2 regions of the Oceanobacillus sp. FSL W7-1304 genome follow, and region 2 is predicted to be linked to the other one. Evidence: a T-box and tRNA genes for the amino acid it is inferred to sense, from the RefSeq annotation. Region 2 holds a T-box; the other holds one or more tRNA genes.
What was found. The T-box of region 2 lies ahead of alaS (alanine--tRNA ligase). A T-box ahead of a tRNA ligase gene usually reads a tRNA of that ligase, here a tRNA-Ala.
Positions count from the first base shown of each region.

Region 1 (11,620 bases), 1.9 Mb from region 2:
TGTCTTTTGACTTTGACTATCTTTGACTATAGTTTCATTATACGCCAAAATGAAGGAGATGCAAACAACTTATGTATATATCTTAGACAAAATTAACAAAAACGAAACCAAAAACCTTCCACAAATTATCTGTGGAAGGTTTTTGAAATGGCATTATTTCGTTAATTCGGAGATGTTTTTTACTCCCTGAAATCGGGAGATCTCTTCAAAAATGGTAATCAGACTCTGTTTATCTTTCCGACCCATTTTTATATAGAATTTCCTTAAGCTGCTTTCTTGCCTTATAATCTCGATATTTGTTATAGAAAATTGCTGTTTTTCGATTACCTCTACTACTTGATTGATTTGAATCGTTTCATCAACAACCAATTCAATAAACGTGGTAGTCCTTGACCTAGGAAATATTCTTTCAATATGATTGAGGAAAATCAGACTGATTAATATAATAAGCGTTGTGAAAATAGCAACACTATACATACCTGATCCTACAACAAGGCCAATTCCAGCTACAGCCCAGATAGAAGCTGCTGTTGTCAGCCCACGGACTGTTCCACCATAAACAATAATCGTTCCTGCTCCAAGGAATCCAATTCCACTAATAACATAAGAGGGGATACGCGCAGGATCAAATCGAATATTATCATTTACTTCATTAAATGTACTAAACCCAAATAGGGACAAAATCATCATTAAACAAGCACCTACACCAACAAGAATATGCGTGCGGAACCCAGCAGAGTGATTATTAATCTCCCGTTCAAAACCAATTAAACCAGATAATACTAATGCAACAAGCAATCTTGTAATAATTAATAAAAAGTCTTCCCCTAATAGCTGATCTGCCCATGATTGCAAAGTTTATCCCCCCTTTAAGAATTACTATCTGTTTCTATATATAAATCGTTTCATCACGATTTTCTAATCTTATATAAGAATTTTTTATGGAAATACCCTTCTCGAGTTTATTCCTTGTTAAAAAGATTGTTAAACCTTTTATTAACTATATGAAAACAATTCATAATGATGAAAGAGATTTTCTGGATAAAATTAAAACAGTAAAACGACTTGCTTTTTCCAAACTTGTATAAGATTTGACACGCTCCTTGAAAAGCTCAAACTTTACCGGATTTTAACTTAGCAAAGATAAAATAAATTGTTTTATGTCGAAAAAAACTAAATAGGAGATTTTAAATGGTATTTCTACAGCATCCTATATATTTCCACACGCAGAACTCCAGTATTATCTCTAGCCACCATGTCTTCAATATATTCACCGTAACTACAATGATCTCTTACAATAAAATCGAATTATTTTATAGGTTTCTAAATCCATTATTCCGGATTCAAGAAACCGCCTTATAGTATCCATCAAGTTCCTACTTTGTGAGTTGCTTCTATTGATATCTATAGAAGATAAAAATAAACGATGATATTGCACTTATTCATTTCAATATCATCGTTATCTATATACATCCTTACCTTATTATTGAAAAAGCTAGCAAGCCATAATTTATTATAGATATACAAAAAGAGTTAAAATACATTATCTGTATTTTAACTCTTTTTCATCTGCCTGGCGGCGTCCTACTCTTGCAGGGGCAAAGCCCCAACTACCATCGGCGCTGAAGAGCTTAACTTCTGTGTTCGGCATGGGAACAGGTGTGGCCTCTTCGCTATTGCTACCAGACAATCCTCAAAAACAAGGACAAGTTTTATTATATGCATTTCCGAATAAAAATGCAAGGTTTTTTTGAATTTATACCTTAAAAACTAAATAAGAGTAAACAAGACATCAAATAAAGAATTTAGTTAAGTCCTCGATCGATTAGTATCCGTAAGCTCCACGTGTCACCACGCTTCCACACCGAACCTATCAACCTCATCGTCTCTGAGGGATCTTACTCACTCGAAGTGATGGGAAGTCTCATCTTGAGGGGGGCTTCATGCTTAGATGCTTTCAGCACTTATCCTTTCCACACGTAGCTACCCAGCGATGCTCCTGGCGGAACAACTGGTACACCAGCGGTGTGTCCATCCCGGTCCTCTCGTACTAAGGACAGCTCCTCTCAAACTTCCAACGCCCACGACGGATAGGGACCGAACTGTCTCACGACGTTCTGAACCCAGCTCGCGTACCGCTTTAATGGGCGAACAGCCCAACCCTTGGGACCGACTACAGCCCCAGGATGCGATGAGCCGACATCGAGGTGCCAAACCTCCCCGTCGATGTGAACTCTTGGGGGAGATAAGCCTGTTATCCCCGGGGTAGCTTTTATCCGTTGAGCGATGGCCCTTCCATGCGGAACCACCGGATCACTAAGCCCGACTTTCGTCCCTGCTCGACTTGTAGGTCTCGCAGTCAAGCTCCCTTGTGCCTTTACACTCTACGAATGATTTCCAACCATTCTGAGGGAACCTTTGGGCGCCTCCGTTACCTTTTGGGAGGCGACCGCCCCAGTCAAACTGCCCGCCTGACACTGTCTCCGAACCGGATCACGGTCCTGGGTTAGAATGTCCATACAGCCAGGGTGGTATCCCACGGATGCCTCCACCGAAGCTAGCGCTCCGGTTTCCAAGGCTCCCACCTATCCTGTACAAGCTGCACAGACATTCAATATCAGGCTACAGTAAAGCTCCACGGGGTCTTTCCGTCCTGTCGCGGGTAATGCGCATCTTCACGCATAGTATAATTTCACCGGGTCTCTCGTTGAGACAGTGCCCAAGTCGTTGCACCTTTCGTGCGGGTCGGAACTTACCCGACAAGGAATTTCGCTACCTTAGGACCGTTATAGTTACGGCCGCCGTTTACTGGGGCTTCGGTTCAAAGCTTCGCCTTGCGGCTAACATTTCCCCTTAACCTTCCAGCACCGGGCAGGTGTCAGCCCCTATACTTCGCCTTTCGGCTTCGCAGAGACCTGTGTTTTTGCTAAACAGTCGCTTGGGCCTATTCACTGCGGCTCCATGTAAATGAAGCACCCCTTCTCCCGAAGTTACGGGGTCATTTTGCCGAGTTCCTTAACGAGAGTTCTCCCGCTCACCTTAGGATTCTCTCCTCGCCTACCTGTGTCGGTTTGCGGTACGGGCACCTATGATCTAACTAGAGGCTTTTCTTGGCAGTGTGAAATCCGGAACTTCGGTACTAAATTTCCCTCCCCATCACAGCTTGAAATTGCCAGACGGATTTGCCTATCTGACTTTCTCACTGCTTGGGCGCACATATCCATCAGTGCGCATTCCTTATCCTACTGCGTCCCCCCATCGCTCAAACAATCATGAGGTGGTACAGGAATATCTACCTGTTGTCCATCGCCTACGCCTTTCGGCCTCGGCTTAGGTCCCGACTAACCCTGAGAGGACGAGCCTTCCTCAGGAAACCTTAGGCATTCGGTGAAAGAGATTCTCACTCTTTTTTCGCTACTCATACCGGCATTCTCACTTCTAAGCGCTCCACCAGTCCTCACGGTCTGACTTCACAGCACTTAGAACGCTCTCCTACCATTGTTCGTAAGAACAATCCGCAGCTTCGGTGATACGTTTAGCCCCGGTACATTTTCGGCGCAGAGTCACTCGACCAGTGAGCTATTACGCACTCTTTAAATGATGGCTGCTTCTAAGCCAACATCCTGGTTGTCTGGGCAACTCCACATCCTTTTCCACTTAACGTATACTTTGGGACCTTAGCTGGCGGTCTGGGCTGTTTCCCTTTCGACTATGAACCTTATCACCCATAGTCTGACTCCCAAGTAAAAGTAACTGGCATTCGGAGTTTGACTGAATTCGGTAACCCGGTGAGGGCCCCTAGTCCAATCAGTGCTCTACCTCCAGTACTCTATTTCTTGAGGCTAGCCCTAAAGCTATTTCGGAGAGAACCAGCTATCTCCGTGTTCGATTGGCATTTCACCCCTACCCACACCTCATCCCCGCATTTTTCAACATACGTGGGTTCGGGCCTCCAGTCAGTGTTACCTGACCTTCACCCTGGACATGGGTAGATCACACGGTTTCGGGTCTACGACCGCATACTCATTCGCCCTATTCAGACTCGCTTTCGCTGCGGCTCCGTGTCTTCCACTTAACCTTGCATACGATCGTAACTCGCCGGTCCATTCTACAAAAGGTACGCCGTTACCCATTAACGGGCTTCGACTACTTGTAGGCACACGGTTTCAGGTTCTATTTCACTCCCCTTCCGGGGTGCTTTTCACCTTTCCCTCACGGTACTGGTTCACTATCGGTCACTAGAGAGTATTTAGCCTTGGGAGATGGTCCTCCCGGATTCCGACGGAATTCCACGTGTTCCGCCGTACTCAGGATACACTCCGGAGGGAATTCTTTTTCAACTACAGGGCTGTTACCTTCTGTGGCTGACCTTTCCAGGTCGATTCATTTAAAGAATTCCTTGGTAACTCCGAGTGGAGTGTCCTACAACCCCAGAAAGCAAGCTTTCTGGTTTGGGCTCTTTCCGTTTCGCTCGCCGCTACTCAGGAAATCGATTTTTCTTTCTCTTCCTCCGGGTACTGAGATGTTTCAGTTCCCCGGGTCTACCTCATGCACCCTATGTATTCAGATGCATGTACTGTTCCATTACGAACAGTGGGTTCCCCCATTCGGAAATCCCCGGATCAAAGTTTACTTACAACTCCCCGAGGCATATCGGTGTTAGTCCCGTCCTTCATCGGCTTCTAGTGCCAAGGCATCCACCGTGCGCCCTTATTCACTTAACTAAGTTACAGTAAATAAGCGTACTAATTTATTAGCCTTGCTTTTATTTAATCCAGCTTTAGCTCCTGAGAACAGTCGCTTCAGCCTTTTACATTAATATTGATGTCGTTGTTACTCTTATTTAGTTTTCAAGGTACAAATAGAGAGATTTACTCTCTCAAAACTGAACCAAACAACCAAGTATGTTTCCGTAATAATCCTTAGAAAGGAGGTGATCCAGCCGCACCTTCCGATACGGCTACCTTGTTACGACTTCACCCCAATCATTAGTCCCACCTTCGGCGGCTGGCTCCAAAAGGTTACCTCACCGACTTCGGGTGTTACCAACTCTCGTGGTGTGACGGGCGGTGTGTACAAGGCCCGGGAACGTATTCACCGCGGCATGCTGATCCGCGATTACTAGCGATTCCGGCTTCATGTAGGCGAGTTGCAGCCTACAATCCGAACTGAGAATGGTTTTATGGGATTGGCTTGACCTCACGGGTTCGCTTCCCTTTGTTCCATCCATTGTAGCACGTGTGTAGCCCAGGTCATAAGGGGCATGATGATTTGACGTCATCCCCACCTTCCTCCGGTTTGTCACCGGCAGTCACCTTAGAGTGCCCAACTGAATGCTGGCAACTAAGATCAAGGGTTGCGCTCGTTGCGGGACTTAACCCAACATCTCACGACACGAGCTGACGACAACCATGCACCACCTGTCACTCTGTCCCCGAAGGGAAAACTCTATCTCTAGAGGTATCAGAGGATGTCAAGACCTGGTAAGGTTCTTCGCGTTGCTTCGAATTAAACCACATGCTCCACCGCTTGTGCGGGCCCCCGTCAATTCTTTTGAGTTTCAGCCTTGCGGCCGTACTCCCCAGGCGGAGTGCTTAATGCGTTAACTTCAGCACTAAGGGGCGGAAACCCCCTAACACCTAGCACTCATCGTTTACGGCGTGGACTACCAGGGTATCTAATCCTGTTCGCTACCCACGCTTTCGCTCCTCAGCGTCAGTTACAGACCAGAGAGTCGCCTTCGCCACTGGTGTTCCTCCACATCTCTACGCATTTCACCGCTACACGTGGAATTCCACTCTCCTCTTCTGTACTCAAGTCCTCCAGTTTCCAATGACCCTCCACGGTTAAGCCGTGGGCTTTCACATCAGACTTAAAAGACCGCCTGCGAGCGCTTTACGCCCAATAATTCCGGACAACGCTTGCCACCTACGTATTACCGCGGCTGCTGGCACGTAGTTAGCCGTGGCTTTCTGGTTAGGTACCGTCAAGGTTGGGTCAGTTACTACCCAACTTGTTCTTCCCTAACAACAGAGTTTTACGATCCGAAAACCTTCATCACTCACGCGGCGTTGCTCCGTCAGACTTTCGTCCATTGCGGAAGATTCCCTACTGCTGCCTCCCGTAGGAGTCTGGGCCGTGTCTCAGTCCCAGTGTGGCCGATCACCCTCTCAGGTCGGCTACGCATCGTCGCCTTGGTGAGCCGTTACCTCACCAACTAGCTAATGCGCCGCGGGCCCATCTGTAAGTGACAGCCGAAACCGTCTTTTATCTTCTCACCATGAGATGAAAAGTGTTATCCGGTATTAGCTCACGTTTCCGCGAGTTATCCCGATCTTACAGGCAGGTTGCCCACGTGTTACTCACCCGTCCGCCGCTCATTCCATAAACATTACCCCGAAGGGTTCTGTTTATTTCCTGCGCTCGACTTGCATGTATTAGGCACGCCGCCAGCGTTCGTCCTGAGCCAAGATCAAACTCTCCATAAAAGTTTGTAATACTTAGCTTTTGTAGAAGCTGACTTCTACTTGTTTTAAAAAGAAAAACGAGTTTCCTTTTTCTTGACATACTGGTTGTTTTGTTCAGTTTTCAAAGAGCAAATTTATTGTCTTTTTTAAAAGCAGCTTTACTAATATATCATATACATCACTATATTGTCAACAATCTTTTAAAATTTTTTAAAAGATTATTTTGTAGTAAGAATCAAACTTTTAAATTGGTGGAGCCTAGCGGGATCGAACCGCTGACCTCCTGCGTGCAAGGCAGGCGCTCTCCCAGCTGAGCTAAGGCCCCGTATGATATAAATAAAATGGTCGGGAAGACAGGATTCGAACCTGCGACCCCTTGGTCCCAAACCAAGTGCTCTACCAAGCTGAGCTACTTCCCGTTATGGCGCGCCCGAGAGGAGTCGAACCCCTAACCTCTTGATCCGTAGTCAAACGCTCTATCCAATTGAGCTACGGGCGCATATGGTGCCGAGGACCGGAATCGAACCGGTACGGTAGTCACCTACCGCAGGATTTTAAGTCCTGTGCGTCTGCCAGTTCCGCCACCCCGGCAAGGGTTTGGAGCGGAAGACGGGATTCGAACCCGCGACCCCCACCTTGGCAAGGTGGTGTTCTACCACTGAACTACTTCCGCGCTTGGCAATGTTTAAATTAAATGGTGCGGGTGAAGGGACTTGAACCCCCACGTCCGAAGACACTAGATCCTAAGTCTAGCGCGTCTGCCAATTCCGCCACACCCGCAAATGGTGAGCCATGAAGGATTCGAACCTTCGACCCTTTGATTAAAAGTCAAATGCTCTACCGACTGAGCTAATGGCTCAAAAATATATATTACATATTATTGATAATTATTATTCACTTATGAAAAGTGGTGCCGGCCAGAGGACTTGAACCCCCAACCTACTGATTACAAGTCAGTTGCTCTACCAATTGAGCTAGGCCGGCAAATGGTGGAGGATGCAGGGCTCGAACCTGCGACCCCCTGCTTGTAAGGCAGGTGCTCTCCCAGCTGAGCTAATCCTCCGATTTATATCTGCCTGGCGGCGTCCTACTCTTGCAGGGGCAAAGCCCCAACTACCATCGGCGCTGAAGAGCTTAACTTCTGTGTTCGGCATGGGAACAGGTGTGGCCTCTTCGCTATTGCTACCAGACAATCCTCAAAAACAAGGACAAGTTTTATTATATGCATTTCCGAATAAAAATGCAAGGTTTTTTTGAATTTATACCTTAAAAACTAAATAAGAGTAAACAAGACATCAAATAAAGAATTTAGTTAAGTCCTCGATCGATTAGTATCCGTAAGCTCCACGTGTCACCACGCTTCCACACCGAACCTATCAACCTCATCGTCTCTGAGGGATCTTACTCACTCGAAGTGATGGGAAGTCTCATCTTGAGGGGGGCTTCATGCTTAGATGCTTTCAGCACTTATCCTTTCCACACGTAGCTACCCAGCGATGCTCCTGGCGGAACAACTGGTACACCAGCGGTGTGTCCATCCCGGTCCTCTCGTACTAAGGACAGCTCCTCTCAAACTTCCAACGCCCACGACGGATAGGGACCGAACTGTCTCACGACGTTCTGAACCCAGCTCGCGTACCGCTTTAATGGGCGAACAGCCCAACCCTTGGGACCGACTACAGCCCCAGGATGCGATGAGCCGACATCGAGGTGCCAAACCTCCCCGTCGATGTGAACTCTTGGGGGAGATAAGCCTGTTATCCCCGGGGTAGCTTTTATCCGTTGAGCGATGGCCCTTCCATGCGGAACCACCGGATCACTAAGCCCGACTTTCGTCCCTGCTCGACTTGTAGGTCTCGCAGTCAAGCTCCCTTGTGCCTTTACACTCTACGAATGATTTCCAACCATTCTGAGGGAACCTTTGGGCGCCTCCGTTACCTTTTGGGAGGCGACCGCCCCAGTCAAACTGCCCGCCTGACACTGTCTCCGAACCGGATCACGGTCCTGGGTTAGAATGTCCATACAGCCAGGGTGGTATCCCACGGATGCCTCCACCGAAGCTAGCGCTCCGGTTTCCAAGGCTCCCACCTATCCTGTACAAGCTGCACAGACATTCAATATCAGGCTACAGTAAAGCTCCACGGGGTCTTTCCGTCCTGTCGCGGGTAATGCGCATCTTCACGCATAGTATAATTTCACCGGGTCTCTCGTTGAGACAGTGCCCAAGTCGTTGCACCTTTCGTGCGGGTCGGAACTTACCCGACAAGGAATTTCGCTACCTTAGGACCGTTATAGTTACGGCCGCCGTTTACTGGGGCTTCGGTTCAAAGCTTCGCCTTGCGGCTAACATTTCCCCTTAACCTTCCAGCACCGGGCAGGTGTCAGCCCCTATACTTCGCCTTTCGGCTTCGCAGAGACCTGTGTTTTTGCTAAACAGTCGCTTGGGCCTATTCACTGCGGCTCCATGTAAATGAAGCACCCCTTCTCCCGAAGTTACGGGGTCATTTTGCCGAGTTCCTTAACGAGAGTTCTCCCGCTCACCTTAGGATTCTCTCCTCGCCTACCTGTGTCGGTTTGCGGTACGGGCACCTATGATCTAACTAGAGGCTTTTCTTGGCAGTGTGAAATCCGGAACTTCGGTACTAAATTTCCCTCCCCATCACAGCTTGAAATTGCCAGACGGATTTGCCTATCTGACTTTCTCACTGCTTGGGCGCACATATCCATCAGTGCGCATTCCTTATCCTACTGCGTCCCCCCATCGCTCAAACAATCATGAGGTGGTACAGGAATATCTACCTGTTGTCCATCGCCTACGCCTTTCGGCCTCGGCTTAGGTCCCGACTAACCCTGAGAGGACGAGCCTTCCTCAGGAAACCTTAGGCATTCGGTGAAAGAGATTCTCACTCTTTTTTCGCTACTCATACCGGCATTCTCACTTCTAAGCGCTCCACCAGTCCTCACGGTCTGACTTCACAGCACTTAGAACGCTCTCCTACCATTGTTCGTAAGAACAATCCGCAGCTTCGGTGATACGTTTAGCCCCGGTACATTTTCGGCGCAGAGTCACTCGACCAGTGAGCTATTACGCACTCTTTAAATGATGGCTGCTTCTAAGCCAACATCCTGGTTGTCTGGGCAACTCCACATCCTTTTCCACTTAACGTATACTTTGGGACCTTAGCTGGCGGTCTGGGCTGTTTCCCTTTCGACTATGAACCTTATCACCCATAGTCTGACTCCCAAGTAAAAGTAACTGGCATTCGGAGTTTGACTGAATTCGGTAACCCGGTGAGGGCCCCTAGTCCAATCAGTGCTCTACCTCCAGTACTCTATTTCTTGAGGCTAGCCCTAAAGCTATTTCGGAGAGAACCAGCTATCTCCGTGTTCGATTGGCATTTCACCCCTACCCACACCTCATCCCCGCATTTTTCAACATACGTGGGTTCGGGCCTCCAGTCAGTGTTACCTGACCTTCACCCTGGACATGGGTAGATCACACGGTTTCGGGTCTACGACCGCATACTCATTCGCCCTATTCAGACTCGCTTTCGCTGCGGCTCCGTGTCTTCCACTTAACCTTGCATACGATCGTAACTCGCCGGTCCATTCTACAAAAGGTACGCCGTTACCCATTAACGGGCTTCGACTACTTGTAGGCACACGGTTTCAGGTTCTATTTCACTCCCCTTCCGGGGTGCTTTTCACCTTTCCCTCACGGTACTGGTTCACTATCGGTCACTAGAGAGTATTTAGCCTTGGGAGATGGTCCTCCCGGATTCCGACGGAATTCCACGTGTTCCGCCGTACTCAGGATACACTCCGGAGGGAATTCTTTTTCAACTACAGGGCTGTTACCTTCTGTGGCTGACCTTTCCAGGTCGATTCATTTAAAGAATTCCTTGGTAACTCCGAGTGGAGTGTCCTACAACCCCAGAAAGCAAGCTTTCTGGTTTGGGCTCTTTCCGTTTCGCTCGCCGCTACTCAGGAAATCGATTTTTCTTTCTCTTCCTCCGGGTACTGAGATGTTTCAGTTCCCCGGGTCTACCTCATGCACCCTATGTATTCAGATGCATGTACTGTTCCATTACGAACAGTGGGTTCCCCCATTCGGAAATCCCCGGATCAAAGTTTACTTACAACTCCCCGAGGCATATCGGTGTTAGTCCCGTCCTTCATCGGCTTCTAGTGCCAAGGCATCCACCGTGCGCCCTTATTCACTTAACTAAGTTACAGTAAATAAGCGTACTAATTTATTAGCCTTGCTTTTATTTAATCCAGCTTTAGCTCCTGAGAACAGTCGCTTCAGCCTTTTACATTAATATTGATGTCGTTGTTACTCTTATTTAGTTTTCAAGGTACAAATAGAGAGATTTACTCTCTCAAAACTGAACCAAACAACCAAGTATGTTTCCGTAATAATCCTTAGAAAGGAGGTGATCCAGCCGCACCTTCCGATACGGCTACCTTGTTACGACTTCACCCCAATCATTAGTCCCACCTTCGGCGGCTGGCTCCAAAAGGTTACCTCACCGACTTCGGGTGTTACCAACTCTCGTGGTGTGACGGGCGGTGTGTACAAGGCCCGGGAACGTATTCACCGCGGCATGCTGATCCGCGATTACTAGCGATTCCGGCTTCATGTAGGCGAGTTGCAGCCTACAATCCGAACTGAGAATGGTTTTATGGGATTGGCTTGACCTCACGGGTTCGCTTCCCTTTGTTCCATCCATTGTAGCACGTGTGTAGCCCAGGTCATAAGGGGCATGATGATTTGACGTCATCCCCACCTTCCTCCGGTTTGTCACCGGCAGTCACCTTAGAGTGCCCAACTGAATGCTGGCAACTAAGATCAAGGGTTGCGCTCGTTGCGGGACTTAACCCAACATCTCACGACACGAGCTGACGACAACCATGCACCACCTGTCACTCTGTCCCCGAAGGGAAAACTCTATCTCTAGAGGTATCAGAGGATGTCAAGACCTGGTAAGGTTCTTCGCGTTGCTTCGAATTAAACCACATGCTCCACCGCTTGTGCGGGCCCCCGTCAATTCTTTTGAGTTTCAGCCTTGCGGCCGTACTCCCCAGGCGGAGTGCTTAATGCGTTAACTTCAGCACTAAGGGGCGGAAACCCCCTAACACCTAGCACTCAT
Region 1 covers NZ_CP150211.1:2,611,619-2,623,238, forward strand. Annotated here, with positions in the region: gene NYE61_RS13270 (MgtC/SapB family protein) at 154-855, opposite strand; rRNA gene rrf (5S ribosomal RNA) at 1,572-1,687, opposite strand; rRNA gene NYE61_RS13280 (23S ribosomal RNA) at 1,806-4,724, opposite strand; rRNA gene NYE61_RS13285 (16S ribosomal RNA) at 4,927-6,488, opposite strand; tRNA gene NYE61_RS13290 (tRNA-Ala) at 6,717-6,792, opposite strand; tRNA gene NYE61_RS13295 (tRNA-Pro) at 6,810-6,886, opposite strand; tRNA gene NYE61_RS13300 (tRNA-Arg) at 6,890-6,966, opposite strand; tRNA gene NYE61_RS13305 (tRNA-Leu) at 6,970-7,058, opposite strand; tRNA gene NYE61_RS13310 (tRNA-Gly) at 7,066-7,140, opposite strand; tRNA gene NYE61_RS13315 (tRNA-Leu) at 7,163-7,247, opposite strand; tRNA gene NYE61_RS13320 (tRNA-Lys) at 7,251-7,326, opposite strand; tRNA gene NYE61_RS13325 (tRNA-Thr) at 7,376-7,451, opposite strand; tRNA gene NYE61_RS13330 (tRNA-Val) at 7,455-7,530, opposite strand; rRNA gene rrf (5S ribosomal RNA) at 7,542-7,657, opposite strand; rRNA gene NYE61_RS13340 (23S ribosomal RNA) at 7,776-10,694, opposite strand; rRNA gene NYE61_RS13345 (16S ribosomal RNA) at 10,897-11,620, opposite strand, start outside.
Region 1: it encodes a tRNA-Ala, which carries the amino acid that the T-box ahead of alaS (alanine--tRNA ligase) is inferred to sense. The anticodon was not compared.

Region 2 (11,620 bases):
TCGCGCACTGCTTTTTTTAGAAAGGGCAGTTGAATTAGATCCATCGGCTGCTACTGCTTATTATGGATTAGGTAATCTATATTTTGAACAGTCTGCATTTCCAAAAGCGCAGGCCAATTTTCAAAAAGCAATTGAGTTAGGATTAGAAGAAAGTGATGTCTATTTCATGCTCGGTATAACTTTGCAAAGTCAAGAACAACCACGCCTAGCATTACCCTATTTATTAAGGGCAACGGAACTAAATCCGGATGATGAAGAAGTGCTTTTCCAATATGGGCTTTCGCTCGCACAAAGTGATAGTTTAGCTGATGCAGAGGCGATCTTTAAACGGGTACTTGAAATCAATCAGGCACATAGTGATGCCCATTACAATTTAGGCGTTATTTCATTGTTTAATGAAAAGGTGCAAGATGCATTGAAACATTTTGATGAAGCATTACGCATTCAACCAGACCATCTGCTTGCATTAAACGGTAAGCAAAACGTGGAGCAGTTTATAAACGAAAACAAGAAATAAAAGGTGTAGCTTCCAGTTTAGCGATTTACGAATAACTTCCTCATTTAGTGAGATTTGCCGTATCGACCGTCCCATCGAAGAAGATAGCGACCCAAAAAATTGTATGGTGTCGATGTTTGCATCATGGGACATGCGGTGAGGGGGGTCTGGAGCTGAAATAAGATAGTGGGGTTGTTTCAAATGGAACAGGATCAACAAACAATAGATGAACGAGGGTATATTAAAGGTGAAATTTTGTATACCATTTTTCATAATGAAACAGAACATTTTTCTATCATTAAGATCCGAGTTCAGGATACAAATGAAGATTTTAAAGAAAAAGAGATAGTTGCAAAAGGCTATTTTTCCAACCTCCAAGAGCAAACCCCCTATTTCTTTTATGGAACGTTTGAAAGACATGCCAGGTTTGGACTGCAGTATAAGGTTTCTTCCTATAAAACGATTGTACCAAATACAAAGGATGGTTTAGTAGCCTATTTATCAAGCGATCTCTTTTATGGTGTTGGGAAAAAGACTGCGGAACGAATCGTTGAGCATTTAGGCGAAACAGCAATCACCAAAATTTTGAATGATGGAAGTATTTTGCAGGGAGTTCCAGGACTAAAAAAAGAAACTGCTGAACGTTTAGCATCGAGTATACAGGAGAATCAAGGATTTGAACATGTTGCAGTTTATTTGGCCAACTATGGTGTTGGTTTAAAAATGGCACAGCGTATTTATAAAGAATATAAAGATGAAGCTATTGAAGTTTTAGAAGAAGATCCGTACCAGTATGTGTTCACAATAGAAGGATTTGGGTTTCGGACAGCAGATGACATCGCAAAACAGAATGGATTATCAATGATACACCCAAACCGAATTGGAGCTGGGTGTATTTATATCCTGCAAAAATGTATTCAGGATGGTCATGTATATCTTCCCATAGAACTTTGTGTAGACCAAGTTGGAGAGCTACTTAGCATCCATTCCGAAGAGGTTCGTATTATTACTGAACAAATGGAAGAATTGAATAAAGAGAAGAAAGTTATCATGAAAGATAATAAGGTGTACCTACCTTCGCTTTATTATGCAGAAGATGGCTTTGCAGCGAATTTAAAACGGATTATGGAGAAGCCCATTAAAGATGAAACACCGCTAGCTGAAATGATGAAAATAACGGGTGATATTGAAGAATCGGAAGTACTTAGCTATGGGAAAGAACAGTTTTCTGCGATTAATCAGTCGTTGCATTCAAAAGTAATGATTCTAACCGGTGGACCTGGAACTGGAAAGACAACGGTTATTAAAGGGATTTTAAAAGCATATGCGACAATACATGATGTTTCACTTAATCCGAAAGATTATGATGATCCAGCTGAATTTCCATTCGTTTTAACTGCGCCAACAGGCAGAGCTGCAAAACGCTTGAATGAGTCGACTGGTCTTCCAGCACTGACCATTCATAGACTACTGGGTTGGAATGGGAGCAATGGGTTCAATAAGGATGAACAAGAACAGCTATCCGGAAAAATTCTAATTGTTGATGAGTTTTCCATGGTAGATATTTGGCTTGCGAACAGTTTATTTAAGGCAATTCCAGATGAAATGCAAGTATTGCTTGTTGGTGATGAAGACCAGCTTCCATCTGTTGGACCTGGACAAGTATTAACAGATTTATTAAATAGTAAATTACTACCGCTAGTTCGTCTGAATGAAGTATACCGCCAAAAAGAAGGATCGAAAATCATTCAGCTCGCACATGAAATAAAAAATAATCAACTGACAGTCCAATCGTTACAGAATGATAAAGATTTTAGTTTTATTGCATGTAATGAACATCAAATGCTTCAAGTAGTAACATCAATTTTCACAAAGGCTAAAGAGAAAGGACTTGATGTCAAGGAGATTCAAGTATTGGCTCCTATGTATCGAAGTCAGGCAGGGATCACGATGATTAATCAACAGTTACAGCAGTTGATTAATCCAAAAACAAAAACGAAGCGGGAAGTAAAGTACCATGATGTGGTTTACCGAGTTGGAGATAAAGTGATTCAGCTTGTCAATCAACCAGAGGATGGCGTATATAATGGCGATATTGGAGAAGTTGTTGCTATTTTTCGAGAGGAAGAGAATGTAGATAATGTGGAGCAGGTTGTGATTGCTTTTGATGATAAAGAAGTTGTTTATGAACGAAACAACTATATTAATTTTACACATGCTTATTGTATTTCGATTCATAAGTCACAAGGCAGTGAATTTCCAATTGTAATTCTTCCGGTTGTATCAACCTATTATCGAATGCTGCGAAAAAATTTATTGTACACAGCAATTACGAGAAGCAAAGAGTCTTTAATTATTTGTGGTGAACAACAGGCATTTTTAAAAGGGATTCAAACAATTGATACAAATAAACGCTATACGTCCTTGAAAGGGCAATTAAGTGGAAGAATGAAAGATTTGAAAATGGAAGAATCCGAAGAAGTGGATGAGGAAGAAATCTCACCGTATGATTTCATGTAATGAAGGTATAAAAAATATACAAGCGGGCAAGTATAGTAGCGTAATACTCGAAAAGGAGTTAAAATCATGCTACGATGCCCGAACTGTAATGGAAAAGACATTGGAAAGATAGGAACACAGGATTATTATTGCTGGACTTGCTTTATTGAAATGACAGTGACAAGCAATGAATTAATGGTGCATCAAATCGAAGCTGATGGAAGCTTAAGCTCATTGGATGATTTGTTTACCAAAGAGGAAAGAAAATTACCATAAACACTCCTGGCTTAGGATAGCGAGATAATACAAAATGCCCCCGAGGAGTGTTTATCATGGTTGAGGACAAAAAGCGCTTTCGATTACTGTATTGGCTATTAATTGGGATTGTGTTATTTATATTTTCCTTTCTACTTGTAAAAACAATGCCATATTACGAAGCCTTTTTTTCATTTTTATGGAAGCTTTTCATTCCGTTTTTAATTGCAGCATTAATTGCATATTTGCTTCATCCATTAGTGGAAAAACTACATGAGTGGAATATCCATCGAGGTCTAGCGATCCTGTTAATCTATTTAATATTTTTTGGCGGGGTTGGTTATTTATTTTACAAAGGATATCCAGCTATTGTTCACCAGGTCCGTGATTTAAACGAAAATCTCCCTGAATTTATTCGCATGTATGAAAGCTGGATTTATCAAGTATACAGCTATACTTCGTTTTTACCTGAAACAGTACATGACAAAATTGATCAGCTGATAGCAACTTTAGAAACTTCCTTGGATAATTTACTTGGTAGGCTTGCCTTAGGCTTTACACGAATTTTCGACATGATTCTTATTATAACGGTTATACCAGTACTCGTTTTTTACTTCATCAAGGATTATGTGAAGATCGAATCTTTTTTTATGTGGTTTATTCCAAATAAATATAAGGATGAAGCGGCTGAATTATTGAGAGAAGTTGATAAAGGACTTGGAGGCTATATTCGAGGACAGCTGATAGTCAGTTTATTTGTTAGTATTGCATGTCTAATCATTTTTAAATTGCTTGATGTTAATTACGCGCTGCTTTTAGCGATTGTAATGGGAGTTACAAATATTATTCCGTATTTCGGACCAATCATTGGTGCAATCCCTGTGGTGATGATTTCCTATACAATAGGGGGGAACACTGTAATATTTGTGATTATTGCTATTTTTGTCATTCAAGTAATCGAAGGGAACCTTTTATCTCCGTATATTATGGGGAAAACGGTTAAAATTCATCCTGTAGCAATCATCTTTGTTTTATTATTAGGTGGTCAATTATTTGGGGTCTGGGGTATGATATTGGCTGTCCCTGCATTAACGATTTTAAAAGTGATTGCCATACAGTTTGTTTCTCTACGGTCTAATCATTGACAATGCAACAAAAGTTTTTTATAATTACGCTATCATAATAAATGAAACGCGAAGAAGGCACAAAGTACATGAGCAGCTAGTTTAAAGAGAGGGGTTTCCTTGGTTGAAAGAAATCCTAAACATAGCCTCATGGAAAGCTAAGCTGGAGTACGGCTAATCCCCGTCGGTCTCATACCGTTACCATGTTTAAGTGATGAATGATTTTATCATTCATAATTAGGGTGGTACCGCGAACAAATCTCGTCCCTGCATTCAATGCAGAGAGGGGATTTTTTAATTTTATCACGCATTAACGAGCTGTAATCCCCCCATTTTTAAGTGTGAGGGAACCCGAATCGCGTGAAGGTTGGGGGAAACAGCCTGTAAATTCCTAATTTTGTTCAACTAACATTCAGTGGAGGAAGAACGAAAACCCCACTGAATGAAGTTTCGCTTTATAAAACGTTTGGAGGAATGATTCATGAAACAATTAAGCTCAGCAGAAATAAGACAACTCTTTATTGACTTTTTCAAAGAGAAAGGACATCAGGTAGAACCAAGTGCTTCTCTTGTTCCTGTCGAAGACTCAACATTATTATGGATTAACAGTGGGGTTGCAACATTGAAGAAATATTTCGACGGTCGAGTAATTCCGGAAAACCCGCGTATTGTGAATGCACAGAAGTCCATTCGCACAAATGATATTGAAAATGTTGGCTTCACAGCAAGACACCATACATTTTTTGAAATGCTAGGGAATTTCTCCATTGGTGATTATTTTAAAAAAGAAGCAATAACTTGGGCCTGGGAGTTTTTGACGGATGAGAAATGGATCGGTTTTGATAAAGAATTACTATCTGTTACCGTACATCCAGAGGATGATGAAGCATATGACATTTGGCTGAATGAAATTGGAATTCCAAAAGAGAGAATTATTCGCTTAGAGGAAAACTTCTGGGATATTGGTGAAGGACCAAGTGGACCAAATACGGAGATCTTCTATGACCGTGGTGAAGCATATGGAAATGATCCCAATGATTCAGAGCTTTATCCAGGTGGAGAGAATAGCCGTTATTTGGAAGTGTGGAATCTTGTATTTTCCCAGTTCAATCATAATCCAGATGACACGTACACACCGTTGCCAAAGAAAAATATTGATACTGGGATGGGCCTTGAGCGATTGACATCGATCATTCAGCAGGTACCAACGAATTTTGATACGGATTTATTTATGCCAATTATCCGTAAAACGGAAGCTATTGCAAATACTACCTATGGAAATAGTGATGAGGGTGATACGGCATTTAAGGTCATTGCTGATCATATCCGCACGGTAAGCTTTGCAATAGGTGATGGTGCGGTTCCATCAAATGAAGGCAGAGGCTATGTACTACGAAGACTCATACGACGAGCAGTTCGATTTGCAAAAGAAATTGGAATTGAGAAATCATTTATGTATGAGTTAGTCGATACCGTTGGTGAAATAATGAAAGACTTCTACCCAGAAGTTTTACGTCAGCGTGAATTTATTCAAAATATTATCAAGGTGGAAGAGGAGCGTTTCCATGAAACGCTAAATGATGGATTGCATATACTATCATCCATTATGGATCGAGAAAAAGCTGCAGGAAATACGATGTTTCCTGGTGAGGAAGTATTCCGACTTTATGATACGTACGGTTTCCCGAAAGAGCTTACTGAAGAATATGTAGAACAACAAGGTTTCACTATTGATCAGGAAGGTTACGAACAGGAAATGGAAAAGCAACGTGAGCGTGCTAGAAATGCAAGACAAAAGGTAGATTCCATGCAAGTTCAAGATACAGTTTTAAGTGAAATCAAGATTGAAAGTGAATTTGTCGGCTATGATCAGCTTGAAGTGGATACAACGATAGCATCCATTATTGGTGGAAAAGAAGTTGTAAACACCATGAAAAAAGGTGATGAAGTTTTATTATTTTTAGATCGGACTCCTTTTTATGCTGAAAGTGGTGGGCAGGTTGCAGACCATGGTTGGATATACACAGAAAATGCATCTGCGTATGTACTGGATGTACAGAAGTCACCAAAAGGCCAGCATATTCATCGTGTTGAAATTAAAGAAGGTGAATTTCATGCAGGTGAGAGCGTAAAAGCAATGGTGGATGAGCGCTTCCGTACAGCAGTCATCAAAAACCACACGGCAACACATTTGCTCCATCAGGCGTTGAAGGACGTTTTAGGCACACATGTAAACCAAGCGGGTTCATTAGTGACACCAGAGCGATTACGCTTTGATTTTTCCCATTTTAATCCTGTAACGAAGGATGAACTGAAACAGATTGAACACATTGTTAATGAAAAAGTGTGGGAATCAATTTTCTTGTTTATAGATAATAAGAAACTGGATGAAGCAAAAGAGATGGGTGCAATGGCTTTATTCGGTGAAAAATATGGCGATGTTGTAAGAGTTGTTCAAATTGGTGATTACAGTCTAGAGTTATGTGGTGGTTGCCATGTGACGAACACTTCTGAAATTGGCTTATTCAAAATTGTATCAGAAAGCGGTATTGGGGCTGGTACAAGAAGAATTGAAGCTGTTACAAGTAAACATGCATATGAATACCTCAATGATAAATTAGAAGTATTTAGCAGATCTGCAAAGCTTGCTAAATCAAAAGAAGAACAGCTTCCAGAACGAATCGAAGGATTGCATCAAGAAATTAAAGGATTACAAAAAGAGAATGAGTCCTTAAGTGCGAAATTATCCAATTTAGAAGCTTCATCTATCTTAGATAAGGTAGAATCCATTCAGGATATAAGCCTTCTAGCTCAAAAGGTAAACGTGAAAGATATGAATCAATTACGTAAGATGCTCGACGAATTGAAGCAAAAGTTAGATTCTGGTGTCATTTTACTTGCGGCTGAAAATGATGGAAAGGTTCAATTAGCTGCAGGTGTGTCAAAAGATTTGATTGAGCAAGGCTTACATGCTGGGAACCTAATCAAACAAGCTGCAACCATTTGCGGCGGTGGTGGCGGTGGACGCCCAGATATGGCACAAGCGGGTGGTAAAAATCCAGCAAAAATTGCAGAAGCACTAGAAGCAGCTAAACATTATATAATTGAAAATATTAAGCAGGCTTAAGCAACATTTTTGGACTGAAGTTCTAACGAAAAGTAGGGACAGTTTGTATCCTTCTTTGGAAAAAGATATAATAATTTGTATAAACATGTTAGAATATGAATTAGAAGCGATTGTATTATAACAAGGCAAACTTGGAACGAGGTGTCACGATGAGTTCAATAGATAAGACAATGAAATTTAATTTCTCAGAGGAACCATTCGACCAGGATATAAAAGATATTCTTCTGACGGTACATGAGTCTCTGCAAGAAAAGGGATATAATCCGATCAATCAGATAGTAGGTTATTTATTGTCGGGCGATCCAGCGTATATTCCAAGATACAATGATGCCAGAAATTTAATTCGCAAAGTTGAACGAGATGAAGTTATTGAAGAATTGGTTAAGTTTTATTTGGAACAGCATAAAGATAAGTAAAGGATAAGCAGATGAAAATTGTAGGATTAGATGTAGGTTCAAAAACGATAGGTGTAGCAGTGAGTGACGCTTTTGGTTGGACAGCACAGGGTGTAACAACGATAAAATGGGATGAAGCCGATATTCATTCAGCGGATGCTGAACTAAAATCAATTATAGAAACGCATGAAATCGGAAAAGCTATCGTTGGATTACCGAAGAATATGAATGGTACAATTGGCGAACGTGGTGAAGCATCAAAAAGATACGCACGTCATTTGGAAGAAGTACATGGTATACCAACCGAGTTGTGGGACGAACGGCTTTCAACCATCGCAGCAGAACGCGTACTTTTGGAAGCAGATATGAGTAGGAAAAAAAGAAAAAAGATAATTGATAAAATGGCAGCAGTGATGATACTGCAAGGCTATCTTGATCAAAAATAAAGGAGTGATAGTATGGGATTAGAAGAAAAGGAAAGAATTATTATACCAGATGAAAATGGTGAAGAGCATCTATTTGAAGTATTATTTACATTTGATGTAGATGAAACAGGACAAACATATATTGCAGTTGTTCCTGCTGAACAAGCAGATGATGAGGAAGTAGAAGTATATGCATTCCGATATGAGGAAACAGACGACTCCGACTTATCACTCTTCCCGATTGAATCAGATGAAGAATGGGACATCGTTGAAGAAATGCTAAACACATTAGCAGAGGAAGAAGATGAATCGTAAGTATTAATTTCATAAAAACGGAGCTGATGTCATTTTTGACATCAGCTTTTGCTTGATTGATGGAAGGTTAAGACGTGCTATCTATATCAAAACGTTTATTTCAGAAAGGTAGGTCTTATCCAAACCAAATCATTAAAAAAGTGGAAGGATAAAAATCCGCTAAACCTTTTAAACTGTAAATCAACCTATTATTGCTATAGAACCGCATGTGCCTTTGTTGAATTCCGCTATATTATGGATAAAAATATCATTTTTTAGTATAATATAGCGGATGAAAGGGGGATATTGGATGTCCAAAAAGAAAGGGTCAGGCAGTTTTAAGGACAACCTTATTACCAGAAGCCAAGAGGCAAGTACTGTAAGAAAGATTGTATTGATTATACTTGTTGCTTTGTTCCTGATATTAGCCATTGGTGCAATTTCAGGCTATTTATACGTGAAATCGGCTCTGGAGCCTGTAGATGCAGAAAGTGAAGAAGAAATTACAGTAGAAATACCAATCGGTTCTTCAAGCTCAAATATTGCTGCAATTTTAGAGGAAAACGGAATTATTAAAGATGGAAGAGTTTTTCGGTTCTATGTAAAATTTAATAATGAGTCTGATTTTCAAGCGGGTGAATATACCTTTACACCTGCCATGACATTTGATGAAATTATAGAGTCACTGAAAAATGGACGCGTAATACTGGATGCGGTCCATACCGTGACCATTCCTGAAGGATTAACAATTGATCAAATTGCTGAAATATATAGTGAGCGATTTGACTTTACAAAAGAGGAATTTCTCGAAACCGTTAATGATCGAGCTTATGTTAAAGAATTGATGGAACGATACCCAAATCTTTTATCAGAAGAAATTCTCGATCCCGATATTCGAACACCATTAGAAGGCTATTTATTTGCTTCGACTTATGATTATTACGTCGAATCCCCAAGCATTGAATCAATCGTTGAGGGAATGCTTGATCAAACACAAAACGTAGTATCTAAATATATGCCAGCTATTGAGGAACTAGATTTTAATGTACACGAAGCACTTACATTTGCTTCACTCGTTGAAAGAGAAACGGCAAGCGAGGAACAAAGACAACAGATTTCAGGAGTGTTTTATAATCGCTTGGAAGCGGAGATGCCACTTCAGACAGACCCTACTGTTCTATACGCTTTAGGAGAGCATAATGAGGTTGTTACGTATGAGGATTTGGAAATAGATTCCCCGTACAACACATATAAAGTCACTGCATTGCCAATTGGCCCAATTGCCAATTTTGCGGAAAGCTCTTTAAACGCCGTAGTTGAACCAGCAGATACGGATTATATGTATTTCCTGCATGACAAAAAAGGGGAAATATATTATGCTGAAACGTACGAGGAGCATTTACAAAACAGGGATGAATATATGAAATAATTATCTGGGAATGTGAAATATCTATTTCACATTTCCCGTTTTTATAAGTATAAAAGGTACTATAACGAGCAAAGAGGTAAAAGAATGAACGAAGAAATAACTAAATATTTAACAGCTCTATTACCAGATCAAGAAGATTGGATAACTAAACTCGAATCGGAAGCCAAAGCTGATCAGGTGCCGATTATGGATAGGTCAGGCATGAACTTTGTAGCACAGCTCGTGCGATTAACACGTCCCGGGCAAATATTAGAAATAGGAACAGCGATTGGATATTCTGCTTTACGAATGCAAGCAGCGAGTTCGAATGCTTTCATTATAACAATTGAAAAAGACGAACAACGCTATCTTCAAGCAGTAAAAAACATTGAAGCATTAGGTAAACAAGAGCACATCGAGGTAATACAAGGGGATGCTCTAGACATACTTGTAGAACTAGCTGAACATGGAAAACGGTTTGACTTGATTTTTATTGATGCGGCAAAGGGTCAATATGAGCGTTTCTTTGAACTTGCTAACCCAATGTTAAATCCAAATGGCATTATCATTTCGGATAACGTGTTATTCCGAGGATTCGTCGCGAACCCTCTTGATGTTCCGAAGCGTTATCAGAAGATGGTAGATAAAATAAGAAATTACAATGAGATGCTAACGAATCATCCCGACTTCAAAACAACGATTTTGCCAATAGGAGATGGAGTAGCAGTAAGTTATAAAATGAAATAAGGAGAGGTGCTTTTTCGTGCGGGACAAGCCAGTAGTTATCGGTGTAGCCGGTGGAAGTGGCAGTGGTAAAACATCTGTAACACGCTCCATCTGTCAACGCTTTACAGATAAAACCATTCTTGTTGTAGAACAAGATTATTATTATAAAGATCAAAGTCATCTTCCATTGGAGGAAAGGTTAAACACGAATTATGACCATCCATTAGCGTTTGATAATGATTTGCTAATTGACCATTTACGTGATTTAATGAATCATAAACCTATCGAAAAGCCTGTTTATGATTATAAAATTCATACACGATCAGATGAAGTAATACATGTAAAACCGAAAGAAGTAATTATTGTTGAAGGAATTTTAATACTTGAAGATCCACGGCTAGTTGATTTAATGGATATTAAAGTATTTGTTGATACAGATGCCGATCTTCGTATTATTCGCAGGTTATTAAGGGATATTAAGGAAAGAGGTCGCTCATTAGATTCCGTTATTGACCAGTATATTAATAGTGTACGACCTGCTCATTTACAATTTATCGAGCCTTCGAAGCGATATGCAGATATTATAATTCCTGAAGGTGGACAAAACCATGTAGCGATTGATATAATGGCTTCTAAAATCGAAACAATCTTAGCAAAAAAATAAAGTGTAGGTTCAAAAAGAAGGATGGAAAGGACCGAGCAGTTCGAGGCGGCGTAGCTTGGAGCGGGCGATTTTACACGCAGGAAAAGTGATTTTCTTTTCCAAAGAGTGGAAAAGTAAGCCAACGAGCTTCTATAGCATGTGGTGACTTCGACGTTGACACAGGACGTGTCGGAAGTTAGTTGAAGGTCATCTGTTCTCGAAGTGTCA
Region 2 covers NZ_CP150211.1:667,573-679,192, reverse strand. Annotated here, with positions in the region: gene NYE61_RS03560 (tetratricopeptide repeat protein) at 1-517, shown strand, start outside; gene NYE61_RS03555 (ATP-dependent RecD-like DNA helicase) at 698-3,016, shown strand; gene NYE61_RS03550 (hypothetical protein) at 3,083-3,271, shown strand; gene NYE61_RS03545 (AI-2E family transporter) at 3,328-4,395, shown strand; T-box leader at 4,438-4,646, shown strand; gene alaS (alanine--tRNA ligase) at 4,856-7,501, shown strand; gene NYE61_RS03535 (IreB family regulatory phosphoprotein) at 7,651-7,917, shown strand; gene ruvX (Holliday junction resolvase RuvX) at 7,929-8,342, shown strand; gene NYE61_RS03525 (DUF1292 domain-containing protein) at 8,355-8,636, shown strand; gene mltG (endolytic transglycosylase MltG) at 8,926-10,044, shown strand; gene NYE61_RS03515 (O-methyltransferase) at 10,129-10,770, shown strand; gene udk (uridine kinase) at 10,787-11,413, shown strand.